Regions from separate parts of the Clostridium gasigenes genome, predicted to be linked through region 2. Evidence: predicted binding sites of a transcription regulator. Region 2 holds the regulator's gene; the other holds the start of a gene.
The links. Region 2 encodes HrcA, which represses chaperone genes, less so after heat shock. Its sites were predicted from a motif close to TGTTAGCACTCNNNNNNNNNGAGTGCTAACA; they were not measured.
Positions count from the first base shown of each region.

Region 1: htpG (molecular chaperone HtpG) is a predicted target of HrcA. The motif match lies at 13,991-14,021, and genes of this name have one in related genera.

Region 1 is NZ_CP071376.1:2,992,321-3,009,297, forward strand. It holds gene glyA (serine hydroxymethyltransferase) at 155-1,387, shown strand; gene J1C67_RS13930 (GntR family transcriptional regulator) at 1,621-2,001, shown strand; gene J1C67_RS13935 (ABC transporter ATP-binding protein) at 2,005-2,868, shown strand; gene J1C67_RS13940 (ABC-2 transporter permease) at 2,861-3,502, shown strand; gene J1C67_RS19910 (catalase) at 3,631-3,831, shown strand; gene J1C67_RS13950 (catalase) at 3,774-3,956, shown strand; gene J1C67_RS13955 (exodeoxyribonuclease III) at 4,221-4,976, shown strand; gene truA (tRNA pseudouridine(38-40) synthase TruA) at 5,223-5,960, shown strand; gene mscL (large conductance mechanosensitive channel protein MscL) at 6,180-6,608, shown strand; gene J1C67_RS13970 (N-acetylmuramoyl-L-alanine amidase family protein) at 6,907-7,650, shown strand; gene J1C67_RS13975 (hypothetical protein) at 8,275-8,946, shown strand; gene J1C67_RS13980 (amidase domain-containing protein) at 9,011-10,162, opposite strand; gene J1C67_RS13985 (metallophosphoesterase) at 10,398-11,372, shown strand; gene J1C67_RS13990 (dipeptidase) at 11,375-12,310, shown strand; gene ymfI (elongation factor P 5-aminopentanone reductase) at 12,363-13,106, shown strand; gene J1C67_RS14000 (HAD family hydrolase) at 13,155-13,805, shown strand; gene htpG (molecular chaperone HtpG) at 14,059-15,939, shown strand; gene J1C67_RS14010 (GNAT family N-acetyltransferase) at 16,222-16,692, shown strand; gene J1C67_RS14015 (GrpB family protein) at 16,802-16,977, shown strand, end outside.
Region 2 is NZ_CP071376.1:125,414-142,390, forward strand. It holds gene dnaK (molecular chaperone DnaK) at 118-1,968, opposite strand; gene grpE (nucleotide exchange factor GrpE) at 2,043-2,678, opposite strand; gene hrcA (heat-inducible transcriptional repressor HrcA) at 2,700-3,731, opposite strand; gene hemW (radical SAM family heme chaperone HemW) at 3,928-5,076, opposite strand; gene J1C67_RS00620 (patatin-like phospholipase family protein) at 5,342-6,253, shown strand; gene lepA (translation elongation factor 4) at 6,415-8,220, opposite strand; gene J1C67_RS00630 (hypothetical protein) at 8,405-8,995, opposite strand; gene J1C67_RS00635 (stage II sporulation protein P) at 9,143-10,258, opposite strand; gene gpr (GPR endopeptidase) at 10,412-11,386, opposite strand; gene rpsT (30S ribosomal protein S20) at 11,597-11,860, shown strand; gene holA (DNA polymerase III subunit delta) at 12,001-13,035, opposite strand; gene J1C67_RS00655 (ComEC/Rec2 family competence protein) at 13,108-14,805, opposite strand; gene J1C67_RS00660 (cation-transporting P-type ATPase) at 14,821-16,977, opposite strand, start outside.

The DNA.
Region 1 (16,977 bases), 1.2 Mb from region 2:
AAATATAAAAAATATTCGCAATAGCTTAAAATAGAGTAAATAGGAGAAAATAGGAAGAAAAACTAGCATGTGGAGTATTATTATGTTAAATAACTGTTGATTATTATAAGAATTAAACATATAATCTTATAAAAAGCAAATTGGGGTGAATGATATGAATTTTGATAAAATATCAAGAGAAGACGAAGAAATTTATGGATTAATGAAAAGTGAATTAAAGAGACAAAAAAATGGAATAGAACTAATAGCATCAGAAAATTTTGCATCAGAAGCAGTTATGGAAGCTATGGGTTCATATCTTACAAATAAGTATGCAGAAGGATATCCAAATAAAAGATATTATGGTGGGTGTCACGTTGTAGATAAAATTGAGGATATTGCAAGAAATAGAGTTTGTGAAATATTTGGGGCAGAGCATGCAAATGTTCAACCACACTCAGGATCACAAGCAAATATGGCAGTTTACTTTACAATATTAGAACCAGGAGATACTGTTCTTGGAATGGATTTAAGTCATGGAGGACATTTAACTCATGGGTCACCAGTTAACTTCTCAGGAAAATTATTTAACTTCGTTTCTTACGGGGTAGACATAGAAACAGAAGTAATTGATTATGAGGTAGTAAGAAAATTAGCTCTTGAACATAAGCCAAAACTAATTGTAGCTGGAGCTAGTGCTTATTCAAGAATTATTGATTTTAAAAAGTTTAGAGAGATTTGTGATGAAGTAGGGGCATTCTTTATGGTTGATATGGCTCATATTGCAGGGCTAGTAGCAGCAGGAGTTCACCCATCACCAGTACCTTATGCTGATTTCGTTACATCAACAACACATAAAACTTTAAGGGGCCCAAGAGGGGGATTAATACTTTGCAAAGAAAAATATGCAAAGGCATTAGATAAAAACATATTCCCAGGAATACAGGGTGGTCCATTAATGCATGTTATTGCAGCTAAGGCTGTATGTTTTAAAGAAGCTTTACAACCAAACTACAAAACTTATATGGAAAATGTAGTTGTAAACTGTAAAGTCTTAGGAGAAGAACTTATAAGTCATGGTTTCAAAATAGTTTCAGGTGGAACAGATAATCACTTAATATTAGTAGATTTAACATCTAAAGATATAACAGGTAAGGATGCGGAAATTCTTTTAGATACTATTGGTATTACAGTTAATAAAAATACAATACCAAATGAAACTAGAAGTCCATTTATAACTTCTGGTATAAGAATTGGTACAGCGGCAATAACAACAAGAGGATTTAAACTTGAAGATATGAAAGAAATAGCAGTTATTATAAATGAGGCTATTTCAAATAAAGGACAAGATTTAGAACCGCTTAAAGCTAGAGTAATAACTTTATGTGATAAATATCCTTTATATTAAAAATTTTTAGAATAAGCAGATAGAAATAATATATTTCTATCTGCTTATTTTATTTTTATAATTTTTTAAATTAGAGATATATAAAGTTCAATAATTTAAGAATCTAAAAATAAATTATTTTAAGGAAAGTATTGACAAAATATGTGTATAAGTATTAATATGTGTATATAGATAATATATACACATATTTTAGTTTGCTAGGTTAATAATAAGATGAAAAGAGAGGCGATTTTTTGAATATAGTAATTAGTAATTCATCCCCAATTCCTTTATATGAGCAAATTCAATCTCAGATAAAGAATCATATTTTAAATAGTGTATTAAAGGGAGGGGATATGCTTCCATCTATTAGAATGCTTGCAAAAGAATTGAAAGTAAGCATTATTACAACAAAAAGGGCTTATGAAGAATTAGAAAAAGAGGGATTTCTTAAAACATCTGCTGGAAAAGGTACATTTGTATCAACGGCAAATACCCAAAGACTTAGGGAAGTAGCTTTATATGAAATTGAAAGTAAATTAGAAGGGGTTATAAAATCAGCTAAGATAATAGGATTGTCATTAGAAGAAGCTATGGAAATATTTAAAAGTTTATATGAGGATGAGGAGGTATAAGTAATGAATGCAATTGAAATTAATAACTTAAAGAAAAATTTCGGAGGTTTCAGATTAGATATATCAAAATTCAATGTTAAAAAAGGTTATATAACTGGATTCATAGGACCTAATGGAGCCGGGAAAACAACAACTATAAAATTAATAATGAATATGCTTTTTAAGGATGAAGGAACTATTAAAATATTAGGGGAAGAAATGGACAGTGATAATATTAATATAAAAGAAAAGATAGGATATGTTGGAGAGACTTCAGGATATTTAGCAGAGTCTAAATTAAAGCATATTAAAAGAATGTTTTGTAGATTTTATAAAGACTGGGATGAGAATATATACAAAAAGTATATTAAAAAATTCTTGCTAGATGAGAATAAAATATATAAAGAATTATCATCAGGAGAAAAAAGACAATTTGATCTTGTAATAGCATTAAGTCACCATCCAAAGTTAATTATAATGGATGAGCCAACAGCAAACTTGGATCCGTTAGTAAGAAATGAGTTTTTAGAAATATTACAAGAGCATATGGAAAATGAAAATGTAACGGTATTTTATTCAACACATATAACTTCTGATTTAGACAAAGCAGCAGATTATATTGCATTAATATTTAAAGGTAAAATCATTTTATATGATGAAAAAGATGTTTTAATAGAAAAACATTCAATAGTTAGAGGAAAAAGAAGTTTGTTAACAAAAGAAACAAAGACATGTCTTGTTTCTTATAAGGAAAATTTATGCGGATTTGAAGGGTTAACAAATAATAAAAAAGAAGCGTATGAAGTATTTGGAGAAGAGGTTATTTATGACAAAGTTAATTTAGAAGATATATTAATGTACTATACAAGGGGTGGGGATAATGAATAATATAGTGAATTTAACAAAGGGTTATATAGAAACAATTATTACAATAAAAAAACAATTTATTTTCATTGGGATTGCTGCAGTAATATTTGGTGTTATAGGCGAACAATTTATAGTATATTCACCAGCAGTAGCTGTTATTTTACTTGTAAACCAAGTTTTAGCTTATGAGGATATAAGCAAAATTGATTTTTTAGTAGCATTATTACCAGTAAGAAAAAAAGAATATGTAATATCTAGGTATATAGGGGCATTAATAGCACTTATTATATCTATTATACCAATGACAATATCTTACTTGCTAGCAAATTTAGTTAATCAATCAGGGATAACATTATCATATGTTTATTTCTTAATAATTACAATTACATCATCTACAGTAATGATATCAGCAGTTATACCAATTAATTTGAAATATGGTCAAAAAGGTAGGTTAATAACAACGCTAGCTAAATTACTACCATTAGTATTAGCTATGTCTATGGTTGAAGTTTTAAGTTCATCTAACACTTTCATTACAATTATAAGAGATCCTACAACTTTAATCTTAGGCGTATTAGTATTAGATATTATATTAATATTTATATCGTATTTTATAGCAGCAAAATTATATGAAAATAAGGAAGTTAAAAAATAATGTGTATTCATAATTTATAGTAAAACTTTCATTTTAGATATTAATATTTTAGTCCAACTTGGATAGAATAATAATAAGTAAGATATTGGAAGGGTAAAGGTCACATAGAAATTCAAAAAAATAAGTATATGGGCAGAAATACAGGAGAGCCAATTACTAATGATACAAGTTCATTAACTGTTGGAGAAAATGGTCCAGTTTTATTACAAGATATAAACTTAATTGAAGAAATGGCTAATTTTGATAGAGAGAATGCCAGAAAGAGTTGTTCATGCAGGGATCTGGTGCTCATGAATTATATGATACTTTATCTAGTGGTAAAAATGTAGAATATGAATTGTTTGTACAGTTAATGGATCCTAAAATAGAAAATGACTTTAGTTTCAATCCTATTGATTCAACTAAGGCTTGTAAAGAATTTGGAGATAGAGTAAAAGGGGGATTAAAACTATAATAATCAAGTGGGTTTTAGTTTTTAAGATCTTGATCTAGATGAAGGTTAGAAGGTTATTTTCTTTCAGAGACCTAAGGGTGTAGATAGAATAAAATAGAGGAAAGATTTTAAATGTCTAGTAAATAATTAAAAGTTATTTACTAGATATTTTTTTATAGACAAAAGCTAGGTAAGTCAATAATAATTATTATATAATTTCTATTCATTCAATGGTATAAATGTTATAATAAAGGAAATAACTAAAGGTAAAAAGGAGATGGGAATATGAAATTAATATCATGGAATGTTAATGGAATAAGAGCTTGTGTTAAAAAAGACTTCTTAAATTATTTTAATGAAGTAGATGCAGATATATTCTGTATTCAAGAAAGTAAATTACAAGAAGGACAAATAGATTTAGAATTAGAAGGATATCATCAATATTGGAATTATGCAGAAAAAAAGGGGTACTCAGGTACTGCAATATTTACTAAAAAGAAACCTTTAAGTCATAGCTATGGGCTTGGAATACAAGAACATGACACTGAAGGAAGAGTTATTACTTTAGAGTTTGAAGATTTTTATATGGTAACTGTATATACTCCAAATTCAAAGGCAGAGCTTTTAAGATTAGATTATAGAATGGTTTGGGAAGACGCTTTTAGAGATCATTTAAAGAATCTTGAAAAAAGTAAACCAGTAGTAGTGTGTGGTGATTTAAATGTTGCCCATAAAGAAATAGATCTTAAAAATCCAAAGCCTAATAGAAGAAATGCAGGGTTTACAGATGAAGAAAGAAATAAATTTACAGAACTTTTAAAATCAGGATTTGTAGATACTTTTAGATTTATTTATCCAGAGGCAGAAGGAAGATATTCTTGGTGGTCATACAGATTTAATGCAAGAGTAAAAAATGCAGGATGGAGAATTGATTATTTTTGTGTTTCACAGATATTAAAAGAGAAAATCCAAGATGCAGATATACATAGTGAAACTTTAGGATCAGACCATTGTCCAGTAGAATTAATATTGAATATATAAGGTATCTAAAAGAAATAAGCGTATAAGATAGTTAATAAATAATAATTAGCTAATTAGTAATTAATGAGTTATAATAAGGAGTCCGTATAGGGCTTTCTTAAATTAGAAATATAAAAATGTAGACTAAGACATCTGAAAAAATGTCTAAATAATAAATTATTATTTAGGTGCTTTAAAAAAAAGACCAATTCGATAGTATATTTTTTTGAAAGTGCCTAGTATAAACAAGTGAAGGTGGATAAAAAAATGAGAAACTTAAAAATAGAAATTGAATATGATGGATCAAGATATAAAGGATGGCAAACGCAAAAAGGAAATATTGCAACAATCCAAGAAAAATTAGAAAGTGTAATAGCTAAAATGACTAAAGAGGAAATTCAAGTAATAGGTTGTGGAAGAACGGATACAGGAGTTCATGCAGAAAATTACATAGCAAACTTTACAACAAATTGTGAAAAAACTGTAGAAGAAATGTTAGATTATCTATGTGAATACTTACCAGAAGATATAGTGGTTAAAGCTATGAAAGATACAAGTGAAAGATTTCATGCTAGATATAACGTAATTTCAAAAACTTATGTTTATAGAATTAATAATAATAAATATAGAAATGTATTTAATAAGAAATATACTTGTCATATTCCAGAAAAGCTAGATATTGAGCAAATGCAAAAAGCTGCTGCTATTTTAGTTGGAACACATGATTTCATGAGTTTTACAACATTAAAAAATAAGAGTAAGGCAACTGTTAGAACTATTAACTATATAAACATTAGAGAAAATGATGGAAACATAGAAATGGAGTTTAACGGAAACGGGTTCTTAAAGAATATGGTTAGAATAATTACAGGAACACTTATAGAAATAGGCCTTGGGACTAAAAAGTTTGAAGATATGAAAAAAATACTTGAAGCTAAGCAAAGATCAGAAGCGGGCCCAACAGCTCATGCTCATGGATTAGCTTTGAAAAATGTACAATACTAAAAATAGCTTGATAAAAATTGGTTTATATTACTTATTATTATATAATAAGTAATATTTTTTTACTATTAGGACATAATATTTTTAGAATGTTCTTATTGATGTTAGATATAAATGAAACAAGTATATTTTAAGGTCGTCTAAAAATAAATTATTATTCAAAGGAAAAGATGATAATGATATATAGAAAATGTATTGGAAGATACAAAGGAGGAATAAGTAATGAAAAAAATTTTAGGAGAATTTAAACAATTTGCACTAAAGGGAAATGTACTAGATTTAGCAGTAGGTGTTATTATAGGTGCTGCATTTCAAGGAATAGTTAAATCTTTGGTTGATGATATAATTTCACCAATTATAGGGTTATTTGCAAAAAAAGATTTTAGCGATTTAGTATTAACAGTATTTGATGTTAATATTCGTTATGGTGCATTTATTACAGCAGTAATTAATTTCTTAATTATGGTATTTTTAATTTTCTTACTAGTTAAGGCTATGAATAAATTAAGCAATATTGGTAAGAAACAAGCAAATAAAACAGAGAAAGAAGTAACTACAAAGGATTGCCAGTTTTGTTTCACTAAAATTTCAATTAAGGCAGTCCGCTGTCCTAACTGTACATCAATTTTGGAAAAAGAAAAAATTAACTAAATTTTAATTATATTGCATTAATAAAAACCTTGATAGTATATAATATGACTGTTGGGGTTTTTAGTTTATAGAATAATAAATAATCCTTAGGGCAACTTATTAATAAGGTGTAATTAGGGATGTAAAAATAAATAACAAGTCAACTATGCCATAGATATTTTTTTGAAATGGCAAAGAGCGGTAGCAATTTGCTAGTGAAGTATCAGAGGTATCTGCCGATAAAGTATGATGAAAAATAGATTATAATACTGACTCACTATTTATTTAAATGTCCTTTAGCTAATCTAAGGAGGAAAATATGAAAAAAATAATAAGTACAATGATATTATCAATATTAATAGTTACAAATCTAATTACTGTAGTTCCAAATGCATTAATGGTAAAAAATGATACAGTGGATAACAAAGATTTTACTATTTGTATTGATCCAGGTCATCAAGAAAAAGGTGATAGTAAAACAGAACCGATAGCGCCAGGATCAGGTCAAAGAAAAGCAAGAGTATCATCTGGAACAGCGGGAGTTGCAACTAAAAAAGCTGAGTATATAGTTAATTTAGAAGCCTCTATAATTTTAAAAGAAATTTTAGAAAACAAAGGTTATAGAGTAGTCATGACAAGAGATTGTCATAATGTAAGGATAAGTAATGCAGAGAGAGCAGAAGTTGCAAATAAGTGCACTTCTGATTTAGCGATAAGAATACATTGTGATAGCTTAAATGATAGCGGAAAAACTGGTGCAACAATTTTAGTGCCATCTAAAAATGGAAAAGATACTAAATGTATTTTTGAAGATAGTAATAAGTATGGAAAAATATTAGAAAAAACTTTGAAAACTTCTGGAATAAAGGTTAATGGAGTTTTTGAAAGACCAGATATAACAGGCTTTAATTGGTCACAAGTGCCAGTTGTAATATTTGAAATGGGATTTATGAGTAATTGGAATGAAGATAAAATGTTATCTGATCCAGTTTATCAAAAGAAACTTATGGAAGCTGTTGCAAAATCAATAGATGAATATAAAAATGAAGCTGTATGTGAGTGATTTAATATTATACCAATATATTGCAGTTAGGGAACTTCGCAAAATAACTAGTCAGATTTACTAAGGAACTTTCAGAAATGATAGTTCTTTTTTTGTAGGAAACAATTTAGTAATAACTTCACTATAATTGGTATAATATTAAATTTATTTATAAAAACAGATTTAGAAGATGTTAATATAGTAGCAATAAAAAGTGATATGGAACAAATTTTAATTAATTTAATAGATAATGCAATTAAATATACAAAAGAAGATGTTATAGAAATTAATTTAAGCAAAGTAAAAGATAGAATTATATTTATGTAATGAAATTGAAAAAATGATTTTATATTAACTTATGAGATTTTACAAGAGGAGATAGGTTTTGATCTGATTATTATACACTATAGTCTATAATTGTATGTAGGGTTATGTTTAAATATAAGTAAAGTGATTGGCACCTTTGTATCAGTAACTTTGATTAGGTGTTTCTAAAAAAAATATGTTTTGAAACTTTGCTAAAGAAATTTACACTATTTAAATCGAATAATATATTATGATAAAGACAAAGGGAATTGTTTATAAGGTCTTAATAGATTTATAGATTTATAGATTTAATTAGGAATATAAAGGGGTGTATTATGAATGAAAGGTAAAGTTATAAAAATATTTTTGATAACAACGATGTTATTTGTATTTTTAACTGGATGTAGTAGTAAACAGCTAACAGGAGTAAAGAAAGAAGAAGTAAATAAAACTGAAGTAAAGAAAGAAGAAACAAATAAAACTGAAGTAGAGAAGCAAGGCGTAAGAGAACCAGAAGTAAAGAAGAAAGAAGTAAAGGAACCGGAGGTAGAGGTAGATTATTTCAATATATATACATCTAATATCGATACTTATGAAAAAGAGATAAAGATAAAAAAATCTGTGCCTAAAACAACAGAAAAAGATCCAAGAATGTATCAACTAAGGCATATTGTATATAGTTTATCAAAAAACTGTTTTTTAGGATTACCTATTGAGTTTATTAGAATTGAAAATATTAATGGCAAAGATATAGCTATTATTAATCTAAAGGAAAGTAAAGAGAATGAAGGAATAGTAGATTATGATAAACTTAAAGTTAAAGGTCAAACTTGGATCTGGTCATATCTGCAAGGATCAACTGGTGGAAAAATCACAACTGTAAGTCTTGAAGAAACTATATTACAAAGAGAGTATAATGGTAATTGGATAGATGGGGTTGAATTTTTATACAATGATAAAAAAATACAAATGCAACATGTTCCAAGGTTAGGTGATGTAATTTATAGATAAAAAATTATATATAAGTATGAGTAAAGGGACTATCAGATTTATAGCAGTCCCTTTACTTATATATTTAATAATGTGTATGAACTAAGTGGAAGGTTATATTTTCATTACTCCAACCTAAATCATAAGGAACAAGCAACCTATCTGTGTTATGACAAGTTACTAAAGGATAACCTTTAGAATCTAATCCAGTTACAGTTGAAATATGAACAATACGACCTTTTCTTTCATAAGCTACAAAATCTCCAGGACGCATATTATAGGCTGCTTTATAAACTTGTTGGTAACTACCTTTTGCTATAGAAGAGCCTCTGCCACTTCCAAGCATATATCCTTTAAACCCTTGTGCATTGAGCCAAGCTTTTGTTCCATTTTTTCCTGCATAATTCCAAGTTCCATTTTTTTTAAGCCCACCGCCTTCATGAAGAATTTGAGAAGCAAAATTTGCACAATCTCCTCCATCTGGGTTATGGTTTTTATATTTTGAAGAATTATACTTAAATATAAAATTTTCATCTTTAGATGCACCACAATAAGTATGAGCATAATCAATAGCTTTTTGCACTTTTTCGCTAGAAGTATATGCTGGAGCTTCTTTAGATAAAATATATTTTTTTACTTCTTCTGTTTTAATATTATTTAAATTAAGAGAATCGGCAAAGGGGTCAGTGTACCATTCTTTTGTAATAATATATCTATCTTCAGTTTTTTTCAGATTTAGATAGTGATTAGTTCCAAGTCTGAAAGTATTTATTACTTGCGGTGAATCAGTATAATAATAGTTGAATTCAGTAATTACATCACAAATTACTCCAAATAATCCTGGTTCTTTTTCTTTAACTTTTCGTACCTTTACAATAGAATCTAAATTTTTAAAAACAACAGACTGTTTACCAGACCAGTTCATAAGATATTGGGCTTTTTTAACTTCACTTTCATAGGCATATTGACTTACTTTAACATTTAAATCATAAAAATCTTTTAATTCTTCACAATCTCCAGAAACAATTGAAATATTTCTTTTAATAAATAAATCCTTAATTAAACAGTCAAACTCAGATTTGAGGGCATCGCTTGTAGGTGAAGTATCATTTAAGGTTGAAGCTGCCTCCTCTGGTAATGAGCATGGTTCATCAGCAAAAACTAAAGTGCTTCCAAGTGGGTCTAAAATTAAAATGATTATCATAAAAACTATGAATTTCTTTATGTTATTCTTCACATTAAAATCTCCTTTAAGATAGCTTTAAAAAAATACTAAATAAAGATTATATCTTTAATATTGTTGTCTAGTTGCCCAATATTTTTTTAGATAGGTTTAGTTTGTACAAAATACTATTATTTTATATATATTTATTTTTTTATTTTGTAATGAAAATATCAGTTATTTAATAATTAGCATATAGCTATGCTAATTCATATTATAAATTGGATAATAATAATTAATGGAGCGTAATATGTCTATAAAAAAATTAGAATATTTATATAATAATTCAAAAGAAATTAAATTTGATAATAAAGATAAAATAGTATTTATTTCAGATGTTCATAGAGGTGACGGAACATTTTTTGATGCATTACTATCAAATAGAAATATTTATAAAACAGCTTTAGGATATTATTTTAGGCAAGGATTTACTTATGTTGAAGTTGGAGATGGCGATGAACTTTGGAAAAATAAGAATTTTAAAGATATTGCATATGCCTATGAAAATGTCTTTAAAATATTAAATAAATTTAAAGACAAAAATAGACTTTATATAATATATGGAAATCATGATATAATAAAGAAAAGAGAAAGTTTTTATAGCAGCCAATATAGGTCTTTAAGAAAATGTGGATCAGCTTATGGGGAAAATTTTTTAAAATTTATTAAAGATATAGAATTTTATGAAGCATTAACATTTAAATATGAAGAAGTTTCAGAAAAATTTCTAGTTACCCATGGTAATCAAGGAGATTTTATGAACTCTACTGGATGGATGATTAATAGATTTTTAGTTAGATATGTGTGGAAGTTTTTAAATGGTATAGCGGGATTTAAAGATCCCACAAGCCTTGCAAAGAGTAACACTAAAGGTAATAAAATTGATAGACAGCTTAAGGGATGGGCAAAAAGTAATAGCAAAATGTTATTGTGTGGACACACTCATAATAGTAGGTTCCCAAAGAAAAATGAGCCACCATATTTTAATGATGGATGTTGTGTGTTGCCAGATTCTATGACATCTATAGAAATAGAAAATGGAGAAATTAGTTTAATAAAGTGGAGTGTAGAAGCACAAGATACAGGAATTCTTTGGGTTAGAAGAAAAGTTATTGGTGGACCTGAAAAAATTGATGATTATCTTTTATGGGTAAGAAATGAAAGATATAGAATGGAAGATGAAGTTAGAAATAAAATGCAAAATAAAACAAAGGAAGGAAGATAATTATGAACTCAATAGATTTACATTGTGATACAGCTCTTAGATTATTTCATGAGAATTTAAAATTAGAAAAAAGTATTTGTAAGGTAGATATAGAGAAATTAAAAAAATCAAAAGCATTAGCGCAGGTTTTTGCAACATTTATAGAATTAGATTGTGTAGATAATCCTTATAGTGAATTCAAAAGAATTTTTAGTAATCTTATTGCTGAAATAGAAGTTAACTCAAAGGATATAGTTATAGTCAGAAATTTAGACCAATTAGATAAAGCTAATGATAATGGGAAAATAGGAGCTTTTTTATCAATTGAAGAAGGTGAAGTTCTTGAAGGAAAAATTGAGAGAGTTAAGGAAATGTATGACCTTGGAATAAGGTTTATAACTTTAACATGGAATTTCCCAAATAGTATAGGATATCCTAATAGTAACTTTGAGCATAAAGATAAAGGACTAACAAAAAGAGGAAAAGAAATAGTAACCGAAATGGAGCATTTTGGAATTATACCAGATTGTTCTCATTTATCAGATGCAGGTTTTTATGATTTAATAGATATTTGCAAAAAGCCATTTATAGCAACTCATTCAAATGCAAGAGTTATAACAAATCATTCAAGAAATTTAACTGATGATATGATAGTAAAGCTTGCAAATAAAGGTGGAGTTATGGGATTAAACTTTTGCGGAGCATTTCTTGGGAAAAAAGAAATTCCTACAATTGAAGATATGATTTTACATCTTAAACATACAAAAAATATTGGTGGAATAGATATTTTAGCTTTAGGAACAGATTTTGATGGAATAGAAAATGAAGTTGAAATTGATAATATAGGAGAAATAGGAAAGCTTTCTTATGCTTTAAATAAAAATGGATTTAATGATGATGAAATAGAAAAAATATTTTTTGGCAATGTAAAAAGAGTAATGAAAGAATGTTTAAAATAATATTAATTGATAATAATTTTGAAATAGTAAAGATAGTGAGGTAAATGAAAAAATGGGAAGCTTAAGAGGAAAAGTAGCATTAGTAACAGGCGCATCAAGAGGAATAGGTAAAGCAATTGCATTAGAATTAAGCAGGGATGGCGCTTCTGTAATAATAAATTATTCAAAGGATGATAATGGAGCAGAATTAACATTAGTAGAAATAATTGCAAATGGTGGCTCTGCAAAATTATTGAAGGGTGATATATCTTCGTTTGAAAAGTCAAAAATAATAATTGATGAAGCAATAAAAATGTTTGGTAAAATAGACATTTTAGTTAATAATGCAGGAATATCACAAATAGGATTATTTATGGATTCATCAGAAGAGGATATAGATGCTATTATAGGAACTAATCTTTTAGGTGCAATGTATTTAAGTAAACATGTGCTTCCTCATATGATTAGTAAAGGGTGTGGAAATATAGTTAATATATCTTCAATGTGGGGGGAAGTTGGAGCTTCATGTGAAGTTTTATACTCTGCAAGTAAAGGTGGCTTAAACTTGTTTACAAAGGCTCTTGCAAAGGAAGTAGCACTATCTGGAGTTAGGGTAAATGCAATAGCACCAGGAGTTATAGAAACTGAAATGAATAGTTTTTTAGGCGAAGAAGAAAGGAAAGCTTTAGAAGAGGAAATACCAATGGGTAGATTTGGTGATGCAAAAGAAATAGGAAAAGCAGTATCATTTTTATGTGATGATAATTGTAAATACTTAACAGGACAAATTATAAGAATAGATGGTGGAATGATTTAAGACATGTTTATATGTTGAATTTTTGAATATGACTAAGGAGGATGAAAAATGTATAAGGCGATTATTTTTGATTTAGATGGTACATTATTAGACACGTTAGAGGATCTTGCAAATGCTTGTAATTATGCTCTTAAAGAGTGTGGACTTAGCACTTATGAGGTTAATAAATACAAGAAATTTGTTGGGGATGGAAGATATAAATTAATAGAGAGAATAATTCCAAAACAAGATTATACGGAGGACCTATTTAATAAGGTATTAAAATTATATGATGATTATTACTTAGAACATATGGTTGATGAAACAAAACCTTATGAAGGTATTTGTGAACTTTTAGATGAATTAAGAGGATTAGGAATTAAACTGGCAGTAGTTTCAAATAAGCCACATGAGTTTACAATAGAAATGGTTAAAAATTATTTTAATAATAAAATAGATATCGTCTTTGGGCAAAGAAAAAATTATCAAGTTAAACCAAATCCAGAAACTATTTTTGAAGTAATGAATGAGTTTAAATTAGAAAAAGAAGAGTGCGTTTATGTAGGGGACTCAAATGTAGATATGCAAACCGCTAAGAATGCCGAAGTTAAATCTATAGGAGTATCATGGGGGTTTAGAGGCAGAAAAGAGTTAGAACAATCAGGCGCAAATATTGTTGTTGATACAGTAGAAGAACTAAGAAGTGTACTTATCAATTAATAAGTTTACAAATATAAAAAGAATAAAAAACAGATGATCTGGTGCTGGGTATTAGGAGTTTGAAAGAAAATAAAACAGAATTTGACTAGTTATTTTTTTGAAGTCACATTAATTGTGCTTATAATAGGAAATAAGAGGGAAATTATATGTTGACATCAATTTTAAAATGGGTATATAATAATTATTATTAGCACTCTTAATGGTAGAGTGACAAAAAAGAAAATAGTTTTTAATGGGAAAGGAGAAGGTTAATTTGGAAACAAAACAATTTAAAGCAGAATCTAGAAGACTTCTAGACCTTATGATTAACTCAATTTATACACACAGGGAAATTTTTATGAGGGAGATTATTTCTAATGCTAGTGATGCAATTGATAAAAGTTATTATAAAGCATTAGTAGATGATTCTTTAACATTTGAAAAAGATAATTATTTTATAAAAATAACAATGGATAAAGAAAATAGAACATTAAAGATTTCAGATACTGGAATAGGAATGACTAAGGAAGAACTTGATGATAATCTTGGAGTTATAGCAAAAAGTGGGTCATTACAATTTAAAAAAGATAATGAGGCTAAAGATGGTCATGACATAATAGGTCAATTTGGGGTTGGGTTCTATTCATCATTTTTAGTAGCTGATGAAGTTACTGTAATAAGTAAATCAGCTGATAGTAATGAAGCTTACATGTGGGAATCTAAAGGGGTAGAAGGTTATACAATAAATCCTTGCGAAAAAGATTCTATTGGTACAGAAATAATACTTAAGTTAAAAGAAAATACAGAAGATGAAAATTATGATGAATATTTAGATGAGTACAAACTAAAAGCACTTATAAAGAAATATTCTGATTTTATTAGATATCCAATTAAAATGGATATAACTAAGAGCGAATTAAAAGAAGGAACAGAAAATGAATATGATGAGCATATAGAAGAGCAAGTTGTTAATAGTATGGTTCCTATATGGAGAAAAAATAAAAGAGAACTTACTAAAGAGGATTATGAAAATTTCTATAACGAAAAACATTATGGTTTTGATAAGCCTTTAAGTCATGTTCATATAAGTGTTGATGGAGCAGTAAGTTATAATGCAGTTTTATACATTCCAGAAAAAACGCCATACGACTTTTATACTAAGGAATATGAAAAAGGTTTAGAACTATATTCAAGTGGTGTTATGATAATGGATAAGTGTTCTGATTTATTGCCAGACTATTTTGGATTTGTTAGAGGTGTTGTAGATTCGGAAGATTTATCATTAAATATATCAAGAGAAATATTACAACATGATAGACAATTGAAGCTTATTGCTAAGAATGTAAAAACAAAGATAAAGAATGAATTAGAAAATATGTTAAAGAATGATAGAGAGAACTATGAAAAATTCTATGAGTCTTTTGGAAGAACATTAAAATATGGTGTGTACAATGAATATGGCGCTAATAAAGATATTCTAAAAGACTTATTAATGTTCCATTCTTCAAAAGAAGGAAAAATGATAACTTTAGCTGAATATATAGAAAGAATGCCAGAAGATCAAAAGTATATTTATTATGCGGCTGGTGAATCAGTTGAAAGAATTAAAAAGATGCCACAAACAGAGAGTGTCTTAGATAAAGGATACGAAATACTTTACTTTACTGATGATATAGATGAATTTGCAATAAGAATTCTAATGAATTATAAAGAAAAAGAATTTAAATCTGTATCAAGTAGTGACTTAGGTATAGAAGCAAATGAAAATGAAAATACATCTGAAGCTGATAATAAGGAAAATGAAGAATTGTTTAAAGCTATGAAAGATATATTAAGTAATAAAGTGAAAAATGTAAAAGCATCAAAGCGATTAAAAAATCATGCTGTATGTTTATCAAATGAAGGGGAGCTTTCAATTGAAATGGAAAAGATTCTAAAAGCTATGCCAAATAACGAAGCTGCAAAGGCGGATAAGGTTTTAGAAATAAACGTAAATCATGAAGTGTTTAAATCGCTAAAAGCTGCTTATGAAAATGATAAAGATAAGCTAAACATTTTTACAGATTTATTATATAATCAAGCATTACTTATAGAAGGATTAACTATAGAAGATCCAATGGAGTTTGCAAATAATATGTGTAAATTAATGATGTAATTAAAATAGAATTATAAAATATCTAATATAGAAAACGGTGATAAGGATTAAACTTTATCATCGTTTTTTTTATTGTTATTGATTTATAGAACAGGGATATTATATACATTTAATAACATAATTACCTTAATATATTACAATGTTTAACTTGATAGGGTATAATAAAAGAACGAAGTAGGGAACTGTAGTTAGAAAGTAAAAATAATATATAAAAAAATAATAGAGTATAATTGTAGATTAAGACGAAAAAATTATTGTTTATATATAACGGGAGGAGTAGAGATGCTAAGGGTAATACAGATTTCAAGCGACATTGCAGATATTGTTCACAATATACAGAAAAAATCATTTGAACCATTGCTTGATAGATATCATGACTATGATGTGAATCCTGCGATGGAAAGCGTTGAGGTAATTAAAGCGAAGATTGATAGAGCCAATACCACAGCATATATTTTTCAACTGAATGACATTAATGTTGGCTGGGTTAGAGTAATGGAATTTGGGGAAATGACATATAAAATTTCGGCTTTATCTGTTCTTCCAGAGTACCAAAATAGAGGAATTGCAAAAGAAGCATTAAAACAAATAGAAAGTTATTATCCAAATGCAAGCAAATGGATTTTGGATACAATATTTCAGGAAAAGGGCAACTGTCACCTATATGAAAAATTGGGTTATGTAAAAGTCGGTGAGCTAAGATTTATAAATGAAAGAATGACACTTGTTAATTATGTAAAAATATGCAATTAATTATTTTTTGTAAATATTTTAGGAGAAGGACCCCTAGGGAGTAAGATAGTTGTCGTAGTAAATAAAAAATTAAGAGAGAATTTAGAAAAATTAAAAAGGGGGTGTTGATATGATTGGATTATCGAGAAAATGTGTAAAATTAATTCCATATGATTCTTGTTGGAAAGAGGAATATATTAAAGAAGAAAAAGTATTGCGTTCAATAATGGGAGAGTACCTTTTCAATATTCAACATGTTGGGAGCACATCTATAGAAAGTCTTGATTCTAAACCTATTATAGATAT
Region 2 (16,977 bases):
ATAACAGTCCAAGGTTCCATGTACATTGACTAGTTATTTTTTACTATACCTTATAAAAGGGAAGACATCTAAGGTCTTCCCTTTTTTATTATAATCCATTATAACATATAGTTACTACTATTTATCTTCTTTAACTTCAAAATCTGCATCAACTACATTATCATCATGAGGTGCTCCTGCATTTGCTCCACCCATATTGTTTGGATCAAATCCTTCAGCTCCTGGTTGTGCTCCTGCATCTGCATACATTTTAGAAGATATAGCATAGAATTCTTGATTTAATGCTTCTATTGCTGCTTTTATAGCTTCTACGTCTTCTCCATCTTTAACTTCATTAAGTGCCGCTACTTTTTCATTTACCTTAGCTTTATCTTCTTCTGAAACTTTTTCTCCAAGTTCAGTTAAAGTTTTTTCTGTTTGGTAAATAACTTGTTCTGCATTATTCTTAACATCTATTTTTTCTTTTCTCTTTCCATCTTCTTCAGCAAACTTAGCTGCTTCATTAACTGCATTTTCTACTTCTGCATCGCTTAAGTTAGTTGAAGATGTAATTGTAACATTGGCTTCTTTACCACTTGCTTTATCTGTTGCTGATACCTTAACAATACCATTAGCATCTATATCAAATGTAACTTCTATTTGAGGTTCTCCTCTTCTTGCTGATAAAATTCCTGAAAGAGTAAATCTTCCTAAAGCCTTATTATCTGCAGCCATTTGTCTTTCACCTTGAACTATATTAATTTCAACTGATGTTTGACCATCTGCTGCTGTTGAGAATGTTTGACTCTTTTTAGCTGGAATAGTTGTATTTCTTTCTATTAAAGCAGTAGCAACTCCACCTAAAGTTTCGATTCCAAGTGTTAGAGGCGTAACATCTAATAATAATACATCCTTAACTTCTCCTGTTAACACACCTGCTTGAATAGCAGCTCCCATAGCAACACATTCATCTGGGTTAACGCCCTTTGAAGGTTCTTTTCCTGTAAAGTTCTTAACTGCTTCTACAACAGCTGGTATTCTTGTTGATCCTCCAACTAATACTATCTTTTGGATATCTCCAATTGATAATTTAGCATCACTTAATGCTTTCTTCATTGGTTCTATTGATCTTTGAACTAAGTCATGAGTAAGTTCATTGAACTTAGCTCTTGTAAGGTTCATATCAATATGCTTTGGACCAGTTGCATCAGCTGTGATGAATGGTAAGTTAATGTTTGTTTGTGTTGATGATGATAATTCAATTTTAGCTTTTTCAGCAGCTTCTTTTAATCTTTGAAGAGCCATTTTATCTTGTCTTAAATCAACTCCATATTCATTCTTGAAAGTATCAGCAATATAATTCATTACTTTCTCATCAAAGTCATCTCCACCAAGTTTTGTGTCTCCGTTTGTTGATAGAACTTCAAATATTCCATCTCCAAGTTCAAGAATTGATACGTCGAAAGTACCACCACCTAAGTCATAAACAAATATCTTTTGGTTTGTATCCATTTTATCTAAACCATAAGCTAAAGCTGCAGCTGTTGGTTCGTTTATTATTCTTAAAACTTCAAGCCCTGCTATTTTACCAGCATCTTTTGTTGCTTGTCTTTCAGCATCATTGAAGTAAGCTGGAACTGTTATAACTGCTTGAGTTACAGTTTCGCCTAAGTAAGCTTCTGCATCTATTTTAATTTTTTGTAATACCATTGATGATATTTCTTGTGGTGAATGTGATTTTCCATCTATATCTACTTTGTAGTTTGTTCCCATATGTCTCTTTATTGATATTATTGTCTTATCTGGATTAGTTATTGATTGTCTCTTAGCTACTTGACCTACTAATCTTTCTCCATTTGCTTGGAATGAAACTACTGAAGGAGTAGTTCTAGCGCCTTCTGCATTAGTGATTACTACTGGTTCTCCACCTTCCATTACTGCTACACATGAATTTGTTGTTCCTAAATCAATTCCTATAATTTTTCCCATTTTTTTGTTCCTCCTAAATTTTTTATACTTATTAGCTTTTTATATTTATATTTGTCAAATTAATAACTATTTTATTAATTTGCAACTTTAACCATTGTATGTCGTAATACTTTATCGCCTTTTTTGTATCCTTTTTGGAATACTTCAGCAACTACATTTTCCCCTAATTCTTCATCTTGAATATGCATAACTGCTTGGTGAAGATTTGGATCAAATTGTCCTGTTGTATCTATTTCATTAACACCTAACTTTTCAAATGAAGTATTAACACCTTTAATAGTCATTTCTATACCTTTTTTAAGGTCTTCTATATTTCCTTCTACACTTAATGCTCTTTCTAAATTATCAATTACAGGTAATATTTCCTTTAATACATCTACGCAAGCATCTGTATATATACCTTCTTTTTCTTTAATTGTTCTTTTTCTGTAATTTTCATATTCTGCACTAACTCTAAGTAATCTTTCTTTTAGTGCTTCATTTTCATTAGAAAGTCTTTTATTTTTATCTTTAAATTTCATAAGTGTTTTTAGAGGGTTTTCTTTTTCTTCCTCTTCTCCCTTTTCATTAGGATTTTCTTCTGAAACTTCATCTGTTGATTCTTCATTTTCTAAATTTTCCACGTCCTCAGTCTCAACTTGTTCAGCTTCAACTTCTTCGGCTTCAACTTTTTCTATTATATCTTCTTCAACTTCTCTTTTTTGTTCCATTTAACTACACCTCATTTTATTTTATTCTATACGTTGGTTCGTAATACTTTTATTTAATTCTTTCATAACTTGAGCCATAATTGCTATAACTTTAGAATAATTAATTCTTCTAGGTCCTATAAGTCCAATAGTTCCAATTGCATTTCCACCTAGAGAATATTCTGCTGAAATAATTGAACATTCCTTTGCTCCAGGAAAAAAGTTCTCATCCCCAATTTTAACACTTATATCACCCGATTGTTCTAAAAGTTCAATTACACAGTCTTTATTATTTAAAAGAGAAATTATCTCCTTAGCTTTATCTATATTGTTGTACTCTGGATAATTAAATATATTAGTAGTTCCTTCTACTAATATATCTGTACTCTCCGATTGACTCAACGTTTCATATAAAGCTGGTAACATACCATTAAATATTTCATCATATCCTGTTAATTCAATTTTTAGACTGTTAATTACTTCTAAATTTATTTCTTCTATTGTCAAATTTTTAAGTCTTATTTGTAAAACTTCATTTATTCTTTGAAATTCACTTTGTTCTGGCATTTCAACTACTCTTATTCTATTATTTTTAATTAAACCACTTTGTGTAACAACTACTAAAACCAAATTATGGTTATCTATCTTAAGTAATTGTATAGATTTTATATAGCTTTTTCTAACTGAAGGAGTTTGTACTATACAAGTTAAATTTGTAAGTTCAGAAAGTAATGTACTTGCTTGTTTTACAATTTTATCAACTTCATACAATGCGGAGTTTATAATGTATTCCTTTATCCTTAACTCCTCTTGAAGAGTTAAAGGGTCAACTTCCATTAAACTATCTACATACAATCTGTAGCCCTTACTTGAAGGAATTCTACCTGCTGATGTATGAGGTTGTTCTAAATAACCTAACTCTTCTAGGTCAGCCATTTCATTTCTGATTGTAGCTGAGCCAACTCCTAAGTCGTATTTTTTTGCTAATGTTCTCGAGCCCACAGGCTCTCCTGTGCTGATATAGTCATTAATGATAGCCTGAAGCACTTTTATTTTTCTTTCATCAATAGCCATGACATCACCTCTATCTGTTAGCACTCATTCAAGTCGAGTGCTAATGACTATATTACTAATATATTATTCTTTAGGATTTTTGTCAATTTAAAATGCCATTAAATTTTATTAAATAACATCATTTAATTTAAATAAATGCTATTTACTTCACTTTTCTAATAATTACTCCATTTTCCTAAATATTAAATTCAAAAAATTATTTATCTAATATAAACTCACTCATTACTTTATTAGATAACTCAATTCCCTTTTCTGTTAGAAACACCTTATTGTTTTTCTCTCCCATTAAACAACACAATATATTTTTATCAATTATATCTTTATATATACTTGTTATATTAATTCCAAATCTAGCTTTAAATTCATTTTTATCTATTCCCTCTAAAAGCCTAAGTCCCATAAACATAAATTCTTCTATATTATCTTCCTTAGAATTTTGTCTTCTTTCTTCTTCTACACTACTTTTTAAACTTATATTCTCTATATATTTTTTTATATTATTTATATTTTTAAATCTATAGTTATCCATAAATGAACTAGATGAAGATCCAACTCCTAGATATGGCATACATCTCCAATAAACTTTATTATGTTCACATTCGTATCCTTCTTTTGAATAATTAGATATTTCATATTGATTATATCCATATTCCTTTAAAACACCTTTTGTAATTTCATACATTTCTCTTTCATCATCTTCTGATGGTAATATTAATTTATCTTCATTCCACATTTTGTAGAAACATGTTCCCTCTTCTATTATTAAACTATATGCAGAAATATGCTCTGGATTTATTTTAGCTATAGTTTCCAAAGTTTCTCTCCACTGCGAAACCTTCTGATGTGGAAGTCCAAACATCAAATCTATATTTATATTCTTAAATCCAATTTTTCTAGCTAATTTAAAATTCTTTTCAAATTGTTTAAATGTATGTATTCTACCAATATCTTTAAGAAGTCCATCTTGAACTGCTTGAAGCCCCATACTTATTCTATTTACTCCACCTTCAAACATAGCAATTAATTTTTCAGCTTCTAAAGTTCCAGGATTACACTCCATAGAAAACTCCATATTTTCCATTAAGTTAAGTCTAGATATACAGTTTAAAACTTTTCTTATTTGATGAGTTTCTAAATAAGACGGAGTTCCACCACCTATAAATATACTTTTTATTAAATATCCACTAGCTTTTTCTTCAATTTCAGTGCATAAAGCCTCTACGTAATCCTCCATTAAACTTTCTAAGGCTGCATAGGATGGGAAATCACAATAAAAACACTTCTGTTTACAAAATGGTACATGCACATATAATGATATCTCTTTATTTTCTTTTATTATATTCATTTGTTCAGCTCTCTTCCTAATTCATCTTTTAATTAGCTTTATATTGCTATTAAAAAAATAAGGCATTTTATTCAATGCCTTATTTAACAGAATTAATTTATTATTTACTTTTATATTACCAAATAAAATTGGAATTACCCATAATATTTTTCTAATAGTTTGTAAATATTTTTAGCATAGTTATTTTATTTATAATATCTTTAACCTAAATATTAAATTCGAATATATTATTTGTATAATTATTTTGTATAAGGGAGTTTTAACATTGAAGACATTTAAAATTTTATCCTTTGATGGTGGTGGAATTAAAGGCGCCTTATCTGCACGAATTTTGAAAAGAATTTGCGAAAAATTTCCGAATCTTTTAGATGAAGTTGATTTATTTGCAGGCACTTCAACCGGTTCTTTAATTGCACTTTCCTTAGCTTATGGTAAAACTGCCAATTTTGTTGATGATTTATATAGCTATAGCAATACAAAGAAAATTTTTTCACCAAGTCAATATAACATATTTAAACCCAAGTACAGTAATTACAACTTAAGCCAACTTTTATTAGATTATTTTCCTGAAGATTTATTAATTAAAGATTTAAAGAAATATGTTTTCGTACCATCCTTTAATGTTAAGGGATTTACTAAAGATAGCTTTGAAGTTGTTTTCTTTAATAATCTTTGTAATAACTCAACTTATAATTCTAGAGTTATAGATGTAGCACTTTCGACTTCTGCTGCTCCTACCTACTTCCCTTCTCATAATAATTTTATAGATGGTGGGGTAGTTGCAAATAGTCCTACTGCTGCTGCTGTTTTTAGCGCTATGAATTGCTTTAGCACTCTATCATCTGGAAATGATTTTAGACTTTTATCCATAGGTACAGGCGATAGTCCTGATACAATTATAGGTGATACTTCAAAATGGGGTGCCGCTCAATGGGCATTTCACCCTTTTGCAAAAATGAAATCACCTTTTCTATCCTTAGTTATGGATGGAAGTAGCTATTTAGAAGATATCTATTGCAAAGAATTTTTAAAAACTAATTATTTTAGAATAAATCCTAAAGTTTCAAAGTTTATAGCAATGGATAAGCCCCAGTTTGTCCCCTTTTTAAAAAACTTAGGAACTGAAGTTGACTTAACAGAAACTTATAAATTTATAGAAACTATTTTTCTTAATTAATTATTTATTTTATGATGCCTTAGTCATCTAATGAATTATAATTTAAAAGAGCCAGATGCCCCTAAGGTAATCTGACTCTTTTAAAACGCTTATAAAGATTCTACTAACTCATATAAAACATATAGTATTAAAATATTGTTTACTTTTGAATTTTCTAAATACTAATCTACTTTAAGGATAGACATAAATGCTTCTTGTGGTATTTCAACTGATCCCACTTGTCTCATTCTCTTCTTTCCTTCTTTTTGTTTATTTAGAAGTTTCTTCTTTCTTGATATATCTCCACCATAACATTTAGCTAAAACATCTTTTCTCATTGCTTTTACTGTTTCTCTAGCTATTATCTTAGTTCCTATGGCAGCTTGAATTGGCACTTCAAACATTTGTTTTGGAATAATTGCCTTTAATTTTTCTGTTATTGATTTACCCTTTGCATATGCTCTTTCAGCTGGCACTATCATAGATAATGCATCTACTACATCTCCATTTAACATAAGGTCTAACTTAACAAGTTCTGTTTTTATATATCCCTTGAAGTCATAATCAAGAGATGCATAACCTCTAGTTCTTGATTTTAACGTATCAAAGAAATCATAAATAATTTCATTTAACGGAATATCATATTTAATTGAAACTCTAGTTTCTTCTAAGTATGTTATTCCAATAAATATTCCTCTTCTTTCTTGACAAAGTTCCATTACTGCACCAACGTATTCTGTTGGTGATATAATTGTACCCGTTACAACTGGTTCTTCCATATAATCTATTTCAGTTGCGGCTGGAAGATTTGTTGGGTTTGTTAATTTAATTTCTTCACCTTTTACTGTAATAACTTTATAAATAACTGATGGCGCAGTTGTGATTATATCTAAGTTAAATTCTCTTTCTACTCTTTCTTGAATAATTTCCATATGAAGTAGTCCTAAGAATCCACATCTAAATCCAAATCCTAAAGCTATTGATGTCTCCGGCTCAAAATTTAATGCTGCATCATTTATTTGCAATCTTTCTAAAGCATCTTTTAACTCCTGATATTTTGCTCCATCTACTGGATAAATACCTGAGTAAACCATTGGTATAGCAGGTTTATACCCTTCCATTGCTACCTCTGCTGGTCTATCTGCTTCAGTTATTGTATCTCCAACTCTTGCATCTCTTACATTTTTAATTGATGCTGCTATGTATCCAACGTCTCCGGCTCTTAATTCTGATATTGGTAATAACTTAGGAGTAAATATTCCTACCTCTGTTACTTCGCAAATCTTGTTTGTTGCCATTAACTTAATCTTTGTTCCAGGTTTTACAACACCATCAAATACTCTTACATATGAAACTACACCTTTATAGCTATCATAACATGAGTCAAATATTAGCGCCTTAAGTGGAGCTTCTTCATCACCGTTAGGTGCTGGTATCTTTTCTACAATTGTTTCTAACACATCTTGTATATTTAAACCTGTTTTTGCAGATATCATAGGTGCATCTCCAGCTTCAATTCCTATTACATCTTCAATTTCTTGTTTAACTTCATCTGGCCTTGCTGATTGCAAATCAACTTTATTTATTACTGGTGCTATTTCCAAATTATTATTTAATGCTAAATAACAGTTTGCTAGTGTTTGCGCTTGAACTCCTTGAGTTGCATCAACTACTAAAACAGCTCCCTCGCAGGCTGCTAAACTTCTTGAAACTTCATAAGTAAAATCTACGTGTCCTGGAGTATCTATAAGATTTAATATATATTCTTCTCCGTCAGCTCTTTTATAAACAAGTCTAGCTGCTTGAGACTTAATAGTAATTCCTCTTTCTCTTTCAATTTCCATATTATCTAGAACTTGTTCTTCCATTTCTCTTTTTGTTAAAGTTCCAGTTAACTCTAATAATCTATCTGCAAGAGTTGACTTGCCGTGATCTATATGTGCTACTATTGAAAAATTTCTAATATTATCTTGTCTATTTTTTTCCATATATTTAAACTGCTAACCCTTATGTTAAGTTAAAGCAGTTACTTCACCCCCATTATAATTAAATCAGCTAATTATATCATAGAAAGCTTATTATGTGTCAATAATAAAAGTATTTTAAAATACTTTTATTATTAACTTTCTAAATTTACTATCTGTACAGTACAACTTAGCAATATTAAAATGCCTAATTTTGTGAATCTTCCTGTTTTGTACTTTCCTCTACTGGTGCATTCTTCTGGTCAATAATAGACTCTTTATCTTTATCTTTATCAGTTTCTAAATTTTCTTCACCCTTAGTTTCTTCATTTCCTTGTTCTTCTATACTATTTTTATTTTTCCCTCTACTTTTTATAAAATCATCTACTTTTGAATCTAGTTCCTTATTTGTATTTTCTTTTTCTGTATTATTTTTATTTATATCTTTTATTTTATTATCAATTTTAGCTTTACCACTTAAAAATGCACTTTCAATTTTTGTTCCTGCAGTTATAACTACTTTTATAAATGGATTTTCTTTTTTTAAACGAAGTTCCTTCTCTTTAATTCTTATTGACGCGTCCTCTTCCCCTTCACCTGTATAAATTTTAACCTCTGCATTATCTTTAATAAATTCTGTGAAGTCTTCTCCAAATTCTTCACTAACTAATGCATAATTATCTTCAGTATTCCCAATAGGAGATAGAGCCTTAGTATTTATTATATTTATTCTAATAAACCCTACTATTCCTAATAAAATTATAATAAACATTGATATAGCAAACTTCTTATTAAACATAAATGAGCACTCCCTATAGTTTTATCTATAAGAGTGCTCATTTTAATAAACTTCTATTCAATTTATTAATATTAAAATAAATAATCCTTTTAGACAGCTAAAAAACAATTCAATATTTTCATGTGTATTGGCTTGTTTTTATTTCTCTTATTCTGAACCATTTAAGTACTCTGCTAAAATTCTTGCTATATATTTACCTGTAAGCTTTGCTTCTTGAGCTGCATTTTTATGGGAACCAACTTCTATAATCATACTGCCTTCACAAAATCCTTGATTAAATCCATTTATTCCACCTAATCCTTCAAATATCTTAGTTGGCTTTATAAGTTCTGGGAACAATTTACTGCCTATGCCATATAACGCATCTACAGTTTTTTGATTTGCATCATAAGTTGGAACATTTTGAGATGTTACAAACATAAACTTAGCTAGACTCTGATCATTTAAAGTTGTCGTTACTAGACTCTTATTTTCTACCGAATCTCTATGCAAATCAATTACAATTTTAAATTTTCCATATTCATTTAAATATTTTTGTAACCCCTCGCGAGATCTATCATAAGCATCGTTATATGATACACTATAATTTGTTTTATCATGAACAACAGAGATTCCATAACCTTCTTCTAGTTCTTTAGCTAATACATCTCCAACCCCAACTACATTAGCATCAGAATTATTTGTTTGAGCTACTCCTGATTCAGCATACTGCTCCATTGTATGGGTATGATAAATAAATATTTCTGGTTTAGCTGAATTTAATGTTTTCTTAAGGCTTGGATTATAAGCCTTACTAACATCATTTAACTCTGCAATTTCTTCGGGGGTTAATTTAGCTATAGTATTTTCATTTACCTTAAATTTTTCAAAGCCTCTATTATGATCTCTTACTTCTGGATTGTTTATTGTAGCCTCACTAAAATAACTTACTTCATTTCCTATAATTCCAATTAAATTAATATTGGATAATCCTAATGCTTCTGCAACTACACCTTTTACTGATAACTTATTTTCTGCATATGCCTCATCTTTATACACCTGTGTTTTAACCATTGGCATACTTAAATTTAACATTTGAACATATGCATACCCCCCTCGTTCACTATTAGAATTTACAACTCCTACAGCTCTAGCTAAAAATATTATTACAAAACCTATAATTAAAAAGTATCCTAAATTTAAAGACGGTAACCTTCCTAAACTCTTTACTCTAACACTCCTTTTTAAAGGACTTATATTATTTCCCTTTTTAAAACCTATCATAGTAGCTCCTCCCTTATCCCTTAGAGAGCTTCAAAAACATTATTCTCTTTCAGCTCCCTTATATGTATATGGTAAGAGTTACATAATTATTAACACTTTTTTATTATTTTTTTTATTATTTTTTATGGATAACAGCCTATTTATGTTAGGGATCTAATTCATAAATTTATTTATATCTTCCATATCTAAATTCGGTTGTATAGCCATATTTATTCCGTTAGCAATTATTTTAGCTAATGAATTTACAATTGTATCTATATCTTTTGGAGTAACCATCAAATCTCCAATAAATGGATTTAACACTTCTTTTATTAATGCACTTTTTTCATTTTTATCAATAGACTTTAGCATATTATAAAATTCTTTACCTTCTTCTGCTTTCCCTATTAATTCATCCAAAAGTAAATCTATAGTATCATTTGCCATAGTTGCAGCATCAACAACTGTAGGAACTCCAATTGCAATAACCTTAACACCTAGAGTTTCTTCATTTATTTTCATTCTATGATTTCCAACTCCAGCTCCTGGAGAAATCCCAGTATCTCCTATTTGAATAGTTCTGTTAACTCTTTCAAGTTTTCTAGATCCTAATGCATCTACGCATATTACTAAATCTGGTTTTATTTTATTAACTAATGATTTTATAACTTCACCTGTTTCGATTCCTGTTATTCCAAGAACCCCTGGTGCTATTGTACATACAGATCTTACTGAATCATCTATAACATCTGGCATAACCTCTTTTAAATGTCTTGTAACCATTATTTTTTCTGACACCTTAGGTCCAAGAGCATCTGGAGTTACATTCCAATTACCAAGGCCAACCACTAAAACTGTTTTTTCATCTGGCATACTAACCATTCTTTTTAAAACATTCGAAACTACATAGGATACCTTATCCATAGACTCTCCATCGTAGTGTGTATATTCTGGGAAATCTATAGTTATGTAATTACCTTTTGGCTTACCAATTTTTTCACCAGCCTCATCAGTTTCTATTGTTACCGTAGATATTTTTATCTCTCCGTCTTTTTCTTCTTCTACAATAACCCCATCAATTTCACTTTTATTATCTCTTTTATACATTTCTCTAGCTTCTATTGCCAAATCTGTTCTTACGTTTATCATATAATACCTCCCTATTTTTATTTAAATCATTTTCTTGAAAAACGACAAATTAAATACCTCTGCTTTATTATTTTGCCTTAATGTTTAAATTTAATACTTGAAATACTAGACTTTCAATGATATAATATGGTATGTTAAAAACGAACTCGGTCACAGTTTTCCCCAAAGCTGTGAAGAGGCAACAAATAACCTAAGGGGGGTGAATTACAGATGGCAAATATTCAATCATCAAAGAAGAGAATAAAGGTTACAGAAACTAAAACTGCTCAAAACAGAATGATTAAATCAGCGTTAAAAACTACTATAAAGAAGTTTGAAACTGCTCTTGAATCAAACAGCAAAGACGAAGCTACAGTTTTATTAGTTAAAGTTGTTAAAGCTTTAGACATGGCTGCTCAAAAAGGAGTGGCTCATAAAAACATGGTTGCTAGAAAGAAGTCAAGATTAACTGCAAAGTTTAACGCTATGGCTTAATAAAATAAAAGCCGGTCTATTTAGACCGGCTATTATTTTTCTCAAAATTAACATAATTAAAAATATGGCACCCTTAAAAAAATATTAAAATCCGTCTTGGATTATTATTTCCTTAAGAATGCCTATGAATTTAAATTTTATTATTTATTTACCATAAATGTTTTAAAAAGCATTAATTCCATTTCAGTTTGCTTATCTATGCTACTAGATTTAATTTTCCTTTCAGTCTCTAAACAAATTTTCATTAATTGTTGTAATTGTTTAATGGAAAACCTGTTACATTGTGCCATTGTTTTTTCACAAACATAAGGATGCAATTTAAGGTATGATACTATTTGATCTAATTTTTTACCATTTAACATTAATACTTTAACTTCATATAATCTTTTAAAATGATTTTCTATGGATACTATTATAAGCATATGTTGATCTGCTTTAAATAAAAGTTCATCCATTAAATCAATTGCATTCTCTATTTTCTTTTGAGCTATAAAATCAACTAAATCAAAAATATCATCTTCACTTTTGTTTGGTATTAATTTATCTATATCGTTTTTTTGAATTTCTCTACCATAGGTATAATTTATTAACTTATCTACTTCTCTTTTTATAATATCAAAATTATTTTGAACCTTCTCTGAAAAATATCTTAATTCATTTTTACCAATTTCTTTTCCTTGATTTTTAAATACTTCTTCAACTTTTTTATAATACTTATCTTTTTTAAGTTTTTCACTGTGCACTATTTTGCAATTTTTACCTAAAGTGATTAATTTCCTATTTTTTTTTGGTGTCTCTCTTTTATCATTAAAAAGATAATACATAATAAGCACTGTATAGCTTGGCATATCCTTTAAATATGTTGACATCTCTCCATAGGTTTTCTTATCAGTTGAATCTGTTTTATCTTTCAAAAAATTTGCTCTATAAACTAAAACAACTTTCTTTTCTCCCATAAAAGGTATTGTTTCACAAGCATTCATTATTTCATCAAATGTAGTTGTTGATCCATCTAATTTAATATAATTTAAATCTTCAAAACCGGGTTCTACGACTTTACTCTTTATTAATTCTATACCTTCTTTTATTAATTGCTCATCTAAACCACAAAATATATATGAATTATCAATTACGCCTTTTTTAATTTCATTTTCTAAATTTTCAATATTAATCAAGATAATCCACCTTTCTTTACTATATCCTCAAAAATAACGCATTAAATATAAACCTATTATTTTTAAAAACCTCTAATCTAATGGTACAACTTCATCCTTTAATATAATAATTTCATTAAAGTCGCCCTTGCTAAAATCTATTATATCATATTCAGATTTGTTTTTCTCTCTCCATCTTTTCAATAAATATTCCTTATTTAAGTTCTGCAAAATAAAATCATCACCATTTTTTCTAAGTATAATATTTTCTCCTATTTTAATATTTTTAGGACTATTATAAATTTTATTTGCAATACATATTTTTTCAAGCCGTTTAAAGTCAGCATCTTTTTTCAAGGTTATTAATATTCTATCACCTTTATAGCTTAATAAATAAGCGCCTTCTCTATAATATTTAAGCTTTGGAATTGGGCTATAAATTGATATCATAATATAAATAATTGCTATAAATGGCATATACACAATTTTTTTATATCCTTTTTTATAAAAGTATCCACTCATTAACAATATTAAATACATAAAACTAGTATTTTCATTAAAATAAAATATTGGCAACATAAATTTTTCTAATATATCTATTATCTTATCCATAACTATAGTTACATAATAAGTAATAAAACATAGATAATTAAAAATAAACGGCATCCACCAAGTTATAACCAATAAATTCCCAATTAAGACAATTACACTAATAACAGGTGCTAAAATTATATTCCCAATAATAAAATTAAAAGAAAACTCCTTAAATGTTAAAACTAAGGCTGGAAATGATAAAATTTGAGCTGATAAGGTTAATGATAATCCCTCTCTTAAAAACTTAGGAAGCTTATATAATTTTTTATTTAGCTTCTTATTAAATAAAATAATACCTAATGTTGCTAAAAACGATAATATGAACCCTATTTCAAAAGCCCCATAAGGCTTCATAATTAAAATAATCACTCCAGCCAATGATAATCCTGCAGTGGGATTATAGTTTCTTCTTAGTGGCGTAGCTAGGCTAGTACATAATAGCATAATATATGCTCTTATTGTAGATAGAGCTGCCCCTGTAAATAATACATATAACAAAGCTATAAATGGCGTATATTTTCTCCCAAATATTTTTCTTAGAACGCCATAAACTAAAGCCATATGAAGCCCAGACACTGAAACTGCATGAAGAAGTCCAAGACTTTTCATATTCTCTTTATCATCCTCATCTAAAAACTCTGTATAACCAAAAGCTATAGAACTAACTAAAGAAGCTCTTCTCCATCCAAGCTTTTCCTTTATACTATAAAATATTTTTTCTCTTATTTTATAAAGCTTTGAAGTAAAATTATCTTTAAGTTTTTTATTCTCTACTATATTAAAAGTTCCAATATTCCCTCTAGCAATTTCTAATTCACTTATAAATTCTCCTCTAACTAATATCCTTTCCCCAATTTTGACTTTATCTAATTTTCCCTCTAAATATACCTTTCTCCTATTAATTTCACCACTTACAGAATAAGGCTTTACTGAAGTTATTGTAACTTTTTCAGTCACCCCTGGGGTGTAATTATAGTAAAAACTGTTATTTATTACTGCAACAACGAAAAACAACATCATTATCAATGTAATTTTTATTCCTTTTAAAAAATAAATAAGGACAAAAAAACAGCTAGCAATAAAAATTGCTAGCCATTGATATTTATAAAAACTTTTATAAGTTATAGTTCCTAAAATAAACATTCCAAATATATAAGGCATAGGATTTACTATGTTCTTATACTCATTTAAAATCAATGACATCACCTCATATTATGAGTCTTGCCATTTTGTTATAATTAAATCACCAATTAAATAAATTAATATTAATCCACCTATTATAATAGCTAAATTCTTTGAATATATAACAGAATTCATAAATCCTATCAAAACTCCACCTAATATATATATAATAATTGTTATTAACAATAATTTCACTCCTGTATTAAATGTTCTAAACGATAATTTAGAATTCACCATTCCATAAGAAACTAACATCCCACCTATAATCATATAAGCTGCAAACTCATTAAATTCAGAAAGTAAACCTATTGATAATACTGATAATAAAGAAAATAAACTACCCCTTATAAATGCCTTCTTTTTGTTTAATTCTTTTCTTCCCGAATTCATAACTAATAAGACTACTGGAGTTAACAAGAAAAAATTCATAAACATTAATGTATATAATTCAAATAATCTTAAATCAACTAGAGCATAATACCAATTTAAAGTTACAATTTCTGCTACTAACAATGTACTGTAAACTTTAATCCCGTTTTTTATAGATTTATCTAGTCCTATTCCTTCTTCACTAATTTTAAAGAAAGCTTTTAATCCATTTTCCTTTACATATAACTCTCCGCATCGTTTTAATAGTGTGGATGCTTTACCTTTTAATATAGAAAAGTGAGCTGATTTTACAATTGATAAATCACCTAGAGTTTCACCTTCTACTGCAACCTTAAACCCATCATCATTAAATATTGATATTACCTTGGTTTTAAGCTCTGGAGTTAATCTACAAAATATTCTTGTTCTTGAAATCACCTTATATAATTCTGTTTCGCTTAATGAATCTAATTCAACACCAGATATTACTTCCTTTGATGATGCTATTAATCCTATTTTTCTTCCTAGCATTTCTGCAACAATTTTATTATCATCTGTAAATATTAAAGGTAAAATCCCATTATCCATTAATTTTTCTATATCTTCACTAACATCTTCTACAAATAAGCTTTCTAAAGCAACTAACCCTACAAATACCAAATTACTTTCAATGTTTTCTGATTTTGAGGGCTGATAACTAAAACTTCTATATGCAAAGGCTTCAGTTAATAAACTTTCTCTTGAAAAACATAAATCTGCTAATTTAATTTTCTCTATATCTTGAGAATTTAATTCTCTTTCTATTCCATCAACTAATATATGTGTGCAAAACTCTAATACTCCATCTATAGTTCCTCTAGTGTTTGCTCTATATCCCTTATCGCATTTGTTAACTGTTGTTATTACATTTTTATTTGTATCCTTAGAAATTTCAAATTTCCTTTTATTTTCGCCATCTATAACAGCTTTAAACATTCTTTGTTCAGTACAATATTTAACATATGCTATTTCATACATATCACCTTTTGCCCAATTATTATCATTATTGTATTTAGAATCATTAGCTAAAAGTGATATATCTAATATCCTTCTTATATTTATATCTTTTATGTCTATTTCTCTATTATTGAATATTTTTTCATTTGTGTACATTTTATCAAAATACAACTCATTTTTTGTTATATTTCCAAACTTATTTATAAATATTACTTTAACATCATTCACTAAATTAAAAGATGAAAAATTTATAATATCAATATCTTCTTTTAAAAGCCTTTTTTTTATTATTTTTGAGTATGAAAAAATTATTATTGGAATACAAACATTAACTATAGAAAATAATCCATACATAAATATTTCTTGTTTATTAAATCCGCTACCTGGTAATACTAAATAAATTATTAACTCTACTAATATTAAGCATAACATTGCTTTTAATATAATATCCTCAATTTTCTTCTCCATGGTATGTTTATTATAACTATTCTCATTTATAATATCTAATAGCTTTCCAAGTTCAGTGTCATTACCAGTTTGAACCACTATCCCCATAGCTGTCCCTTCTTTAACAAAAGATCCTCTAAATAACATATTATTCATTTCTCCTAAGGAAGAAACTTGTCCATGAATTTTACTTTCGTATTTTTCCTTTATAAAATCTTCTCCTGTTATACTTCTTTCCTCTACTTTTAACCCATTACTTTTAACCAATCTTAAATCTGCTGATACAAATGAATTCTTTTTAAGAAGGACTATATCTCCTTTTACAATTTCATCAGCTTCTATTAATCTTTCAATCCCTTCTCTTAACACTATTAC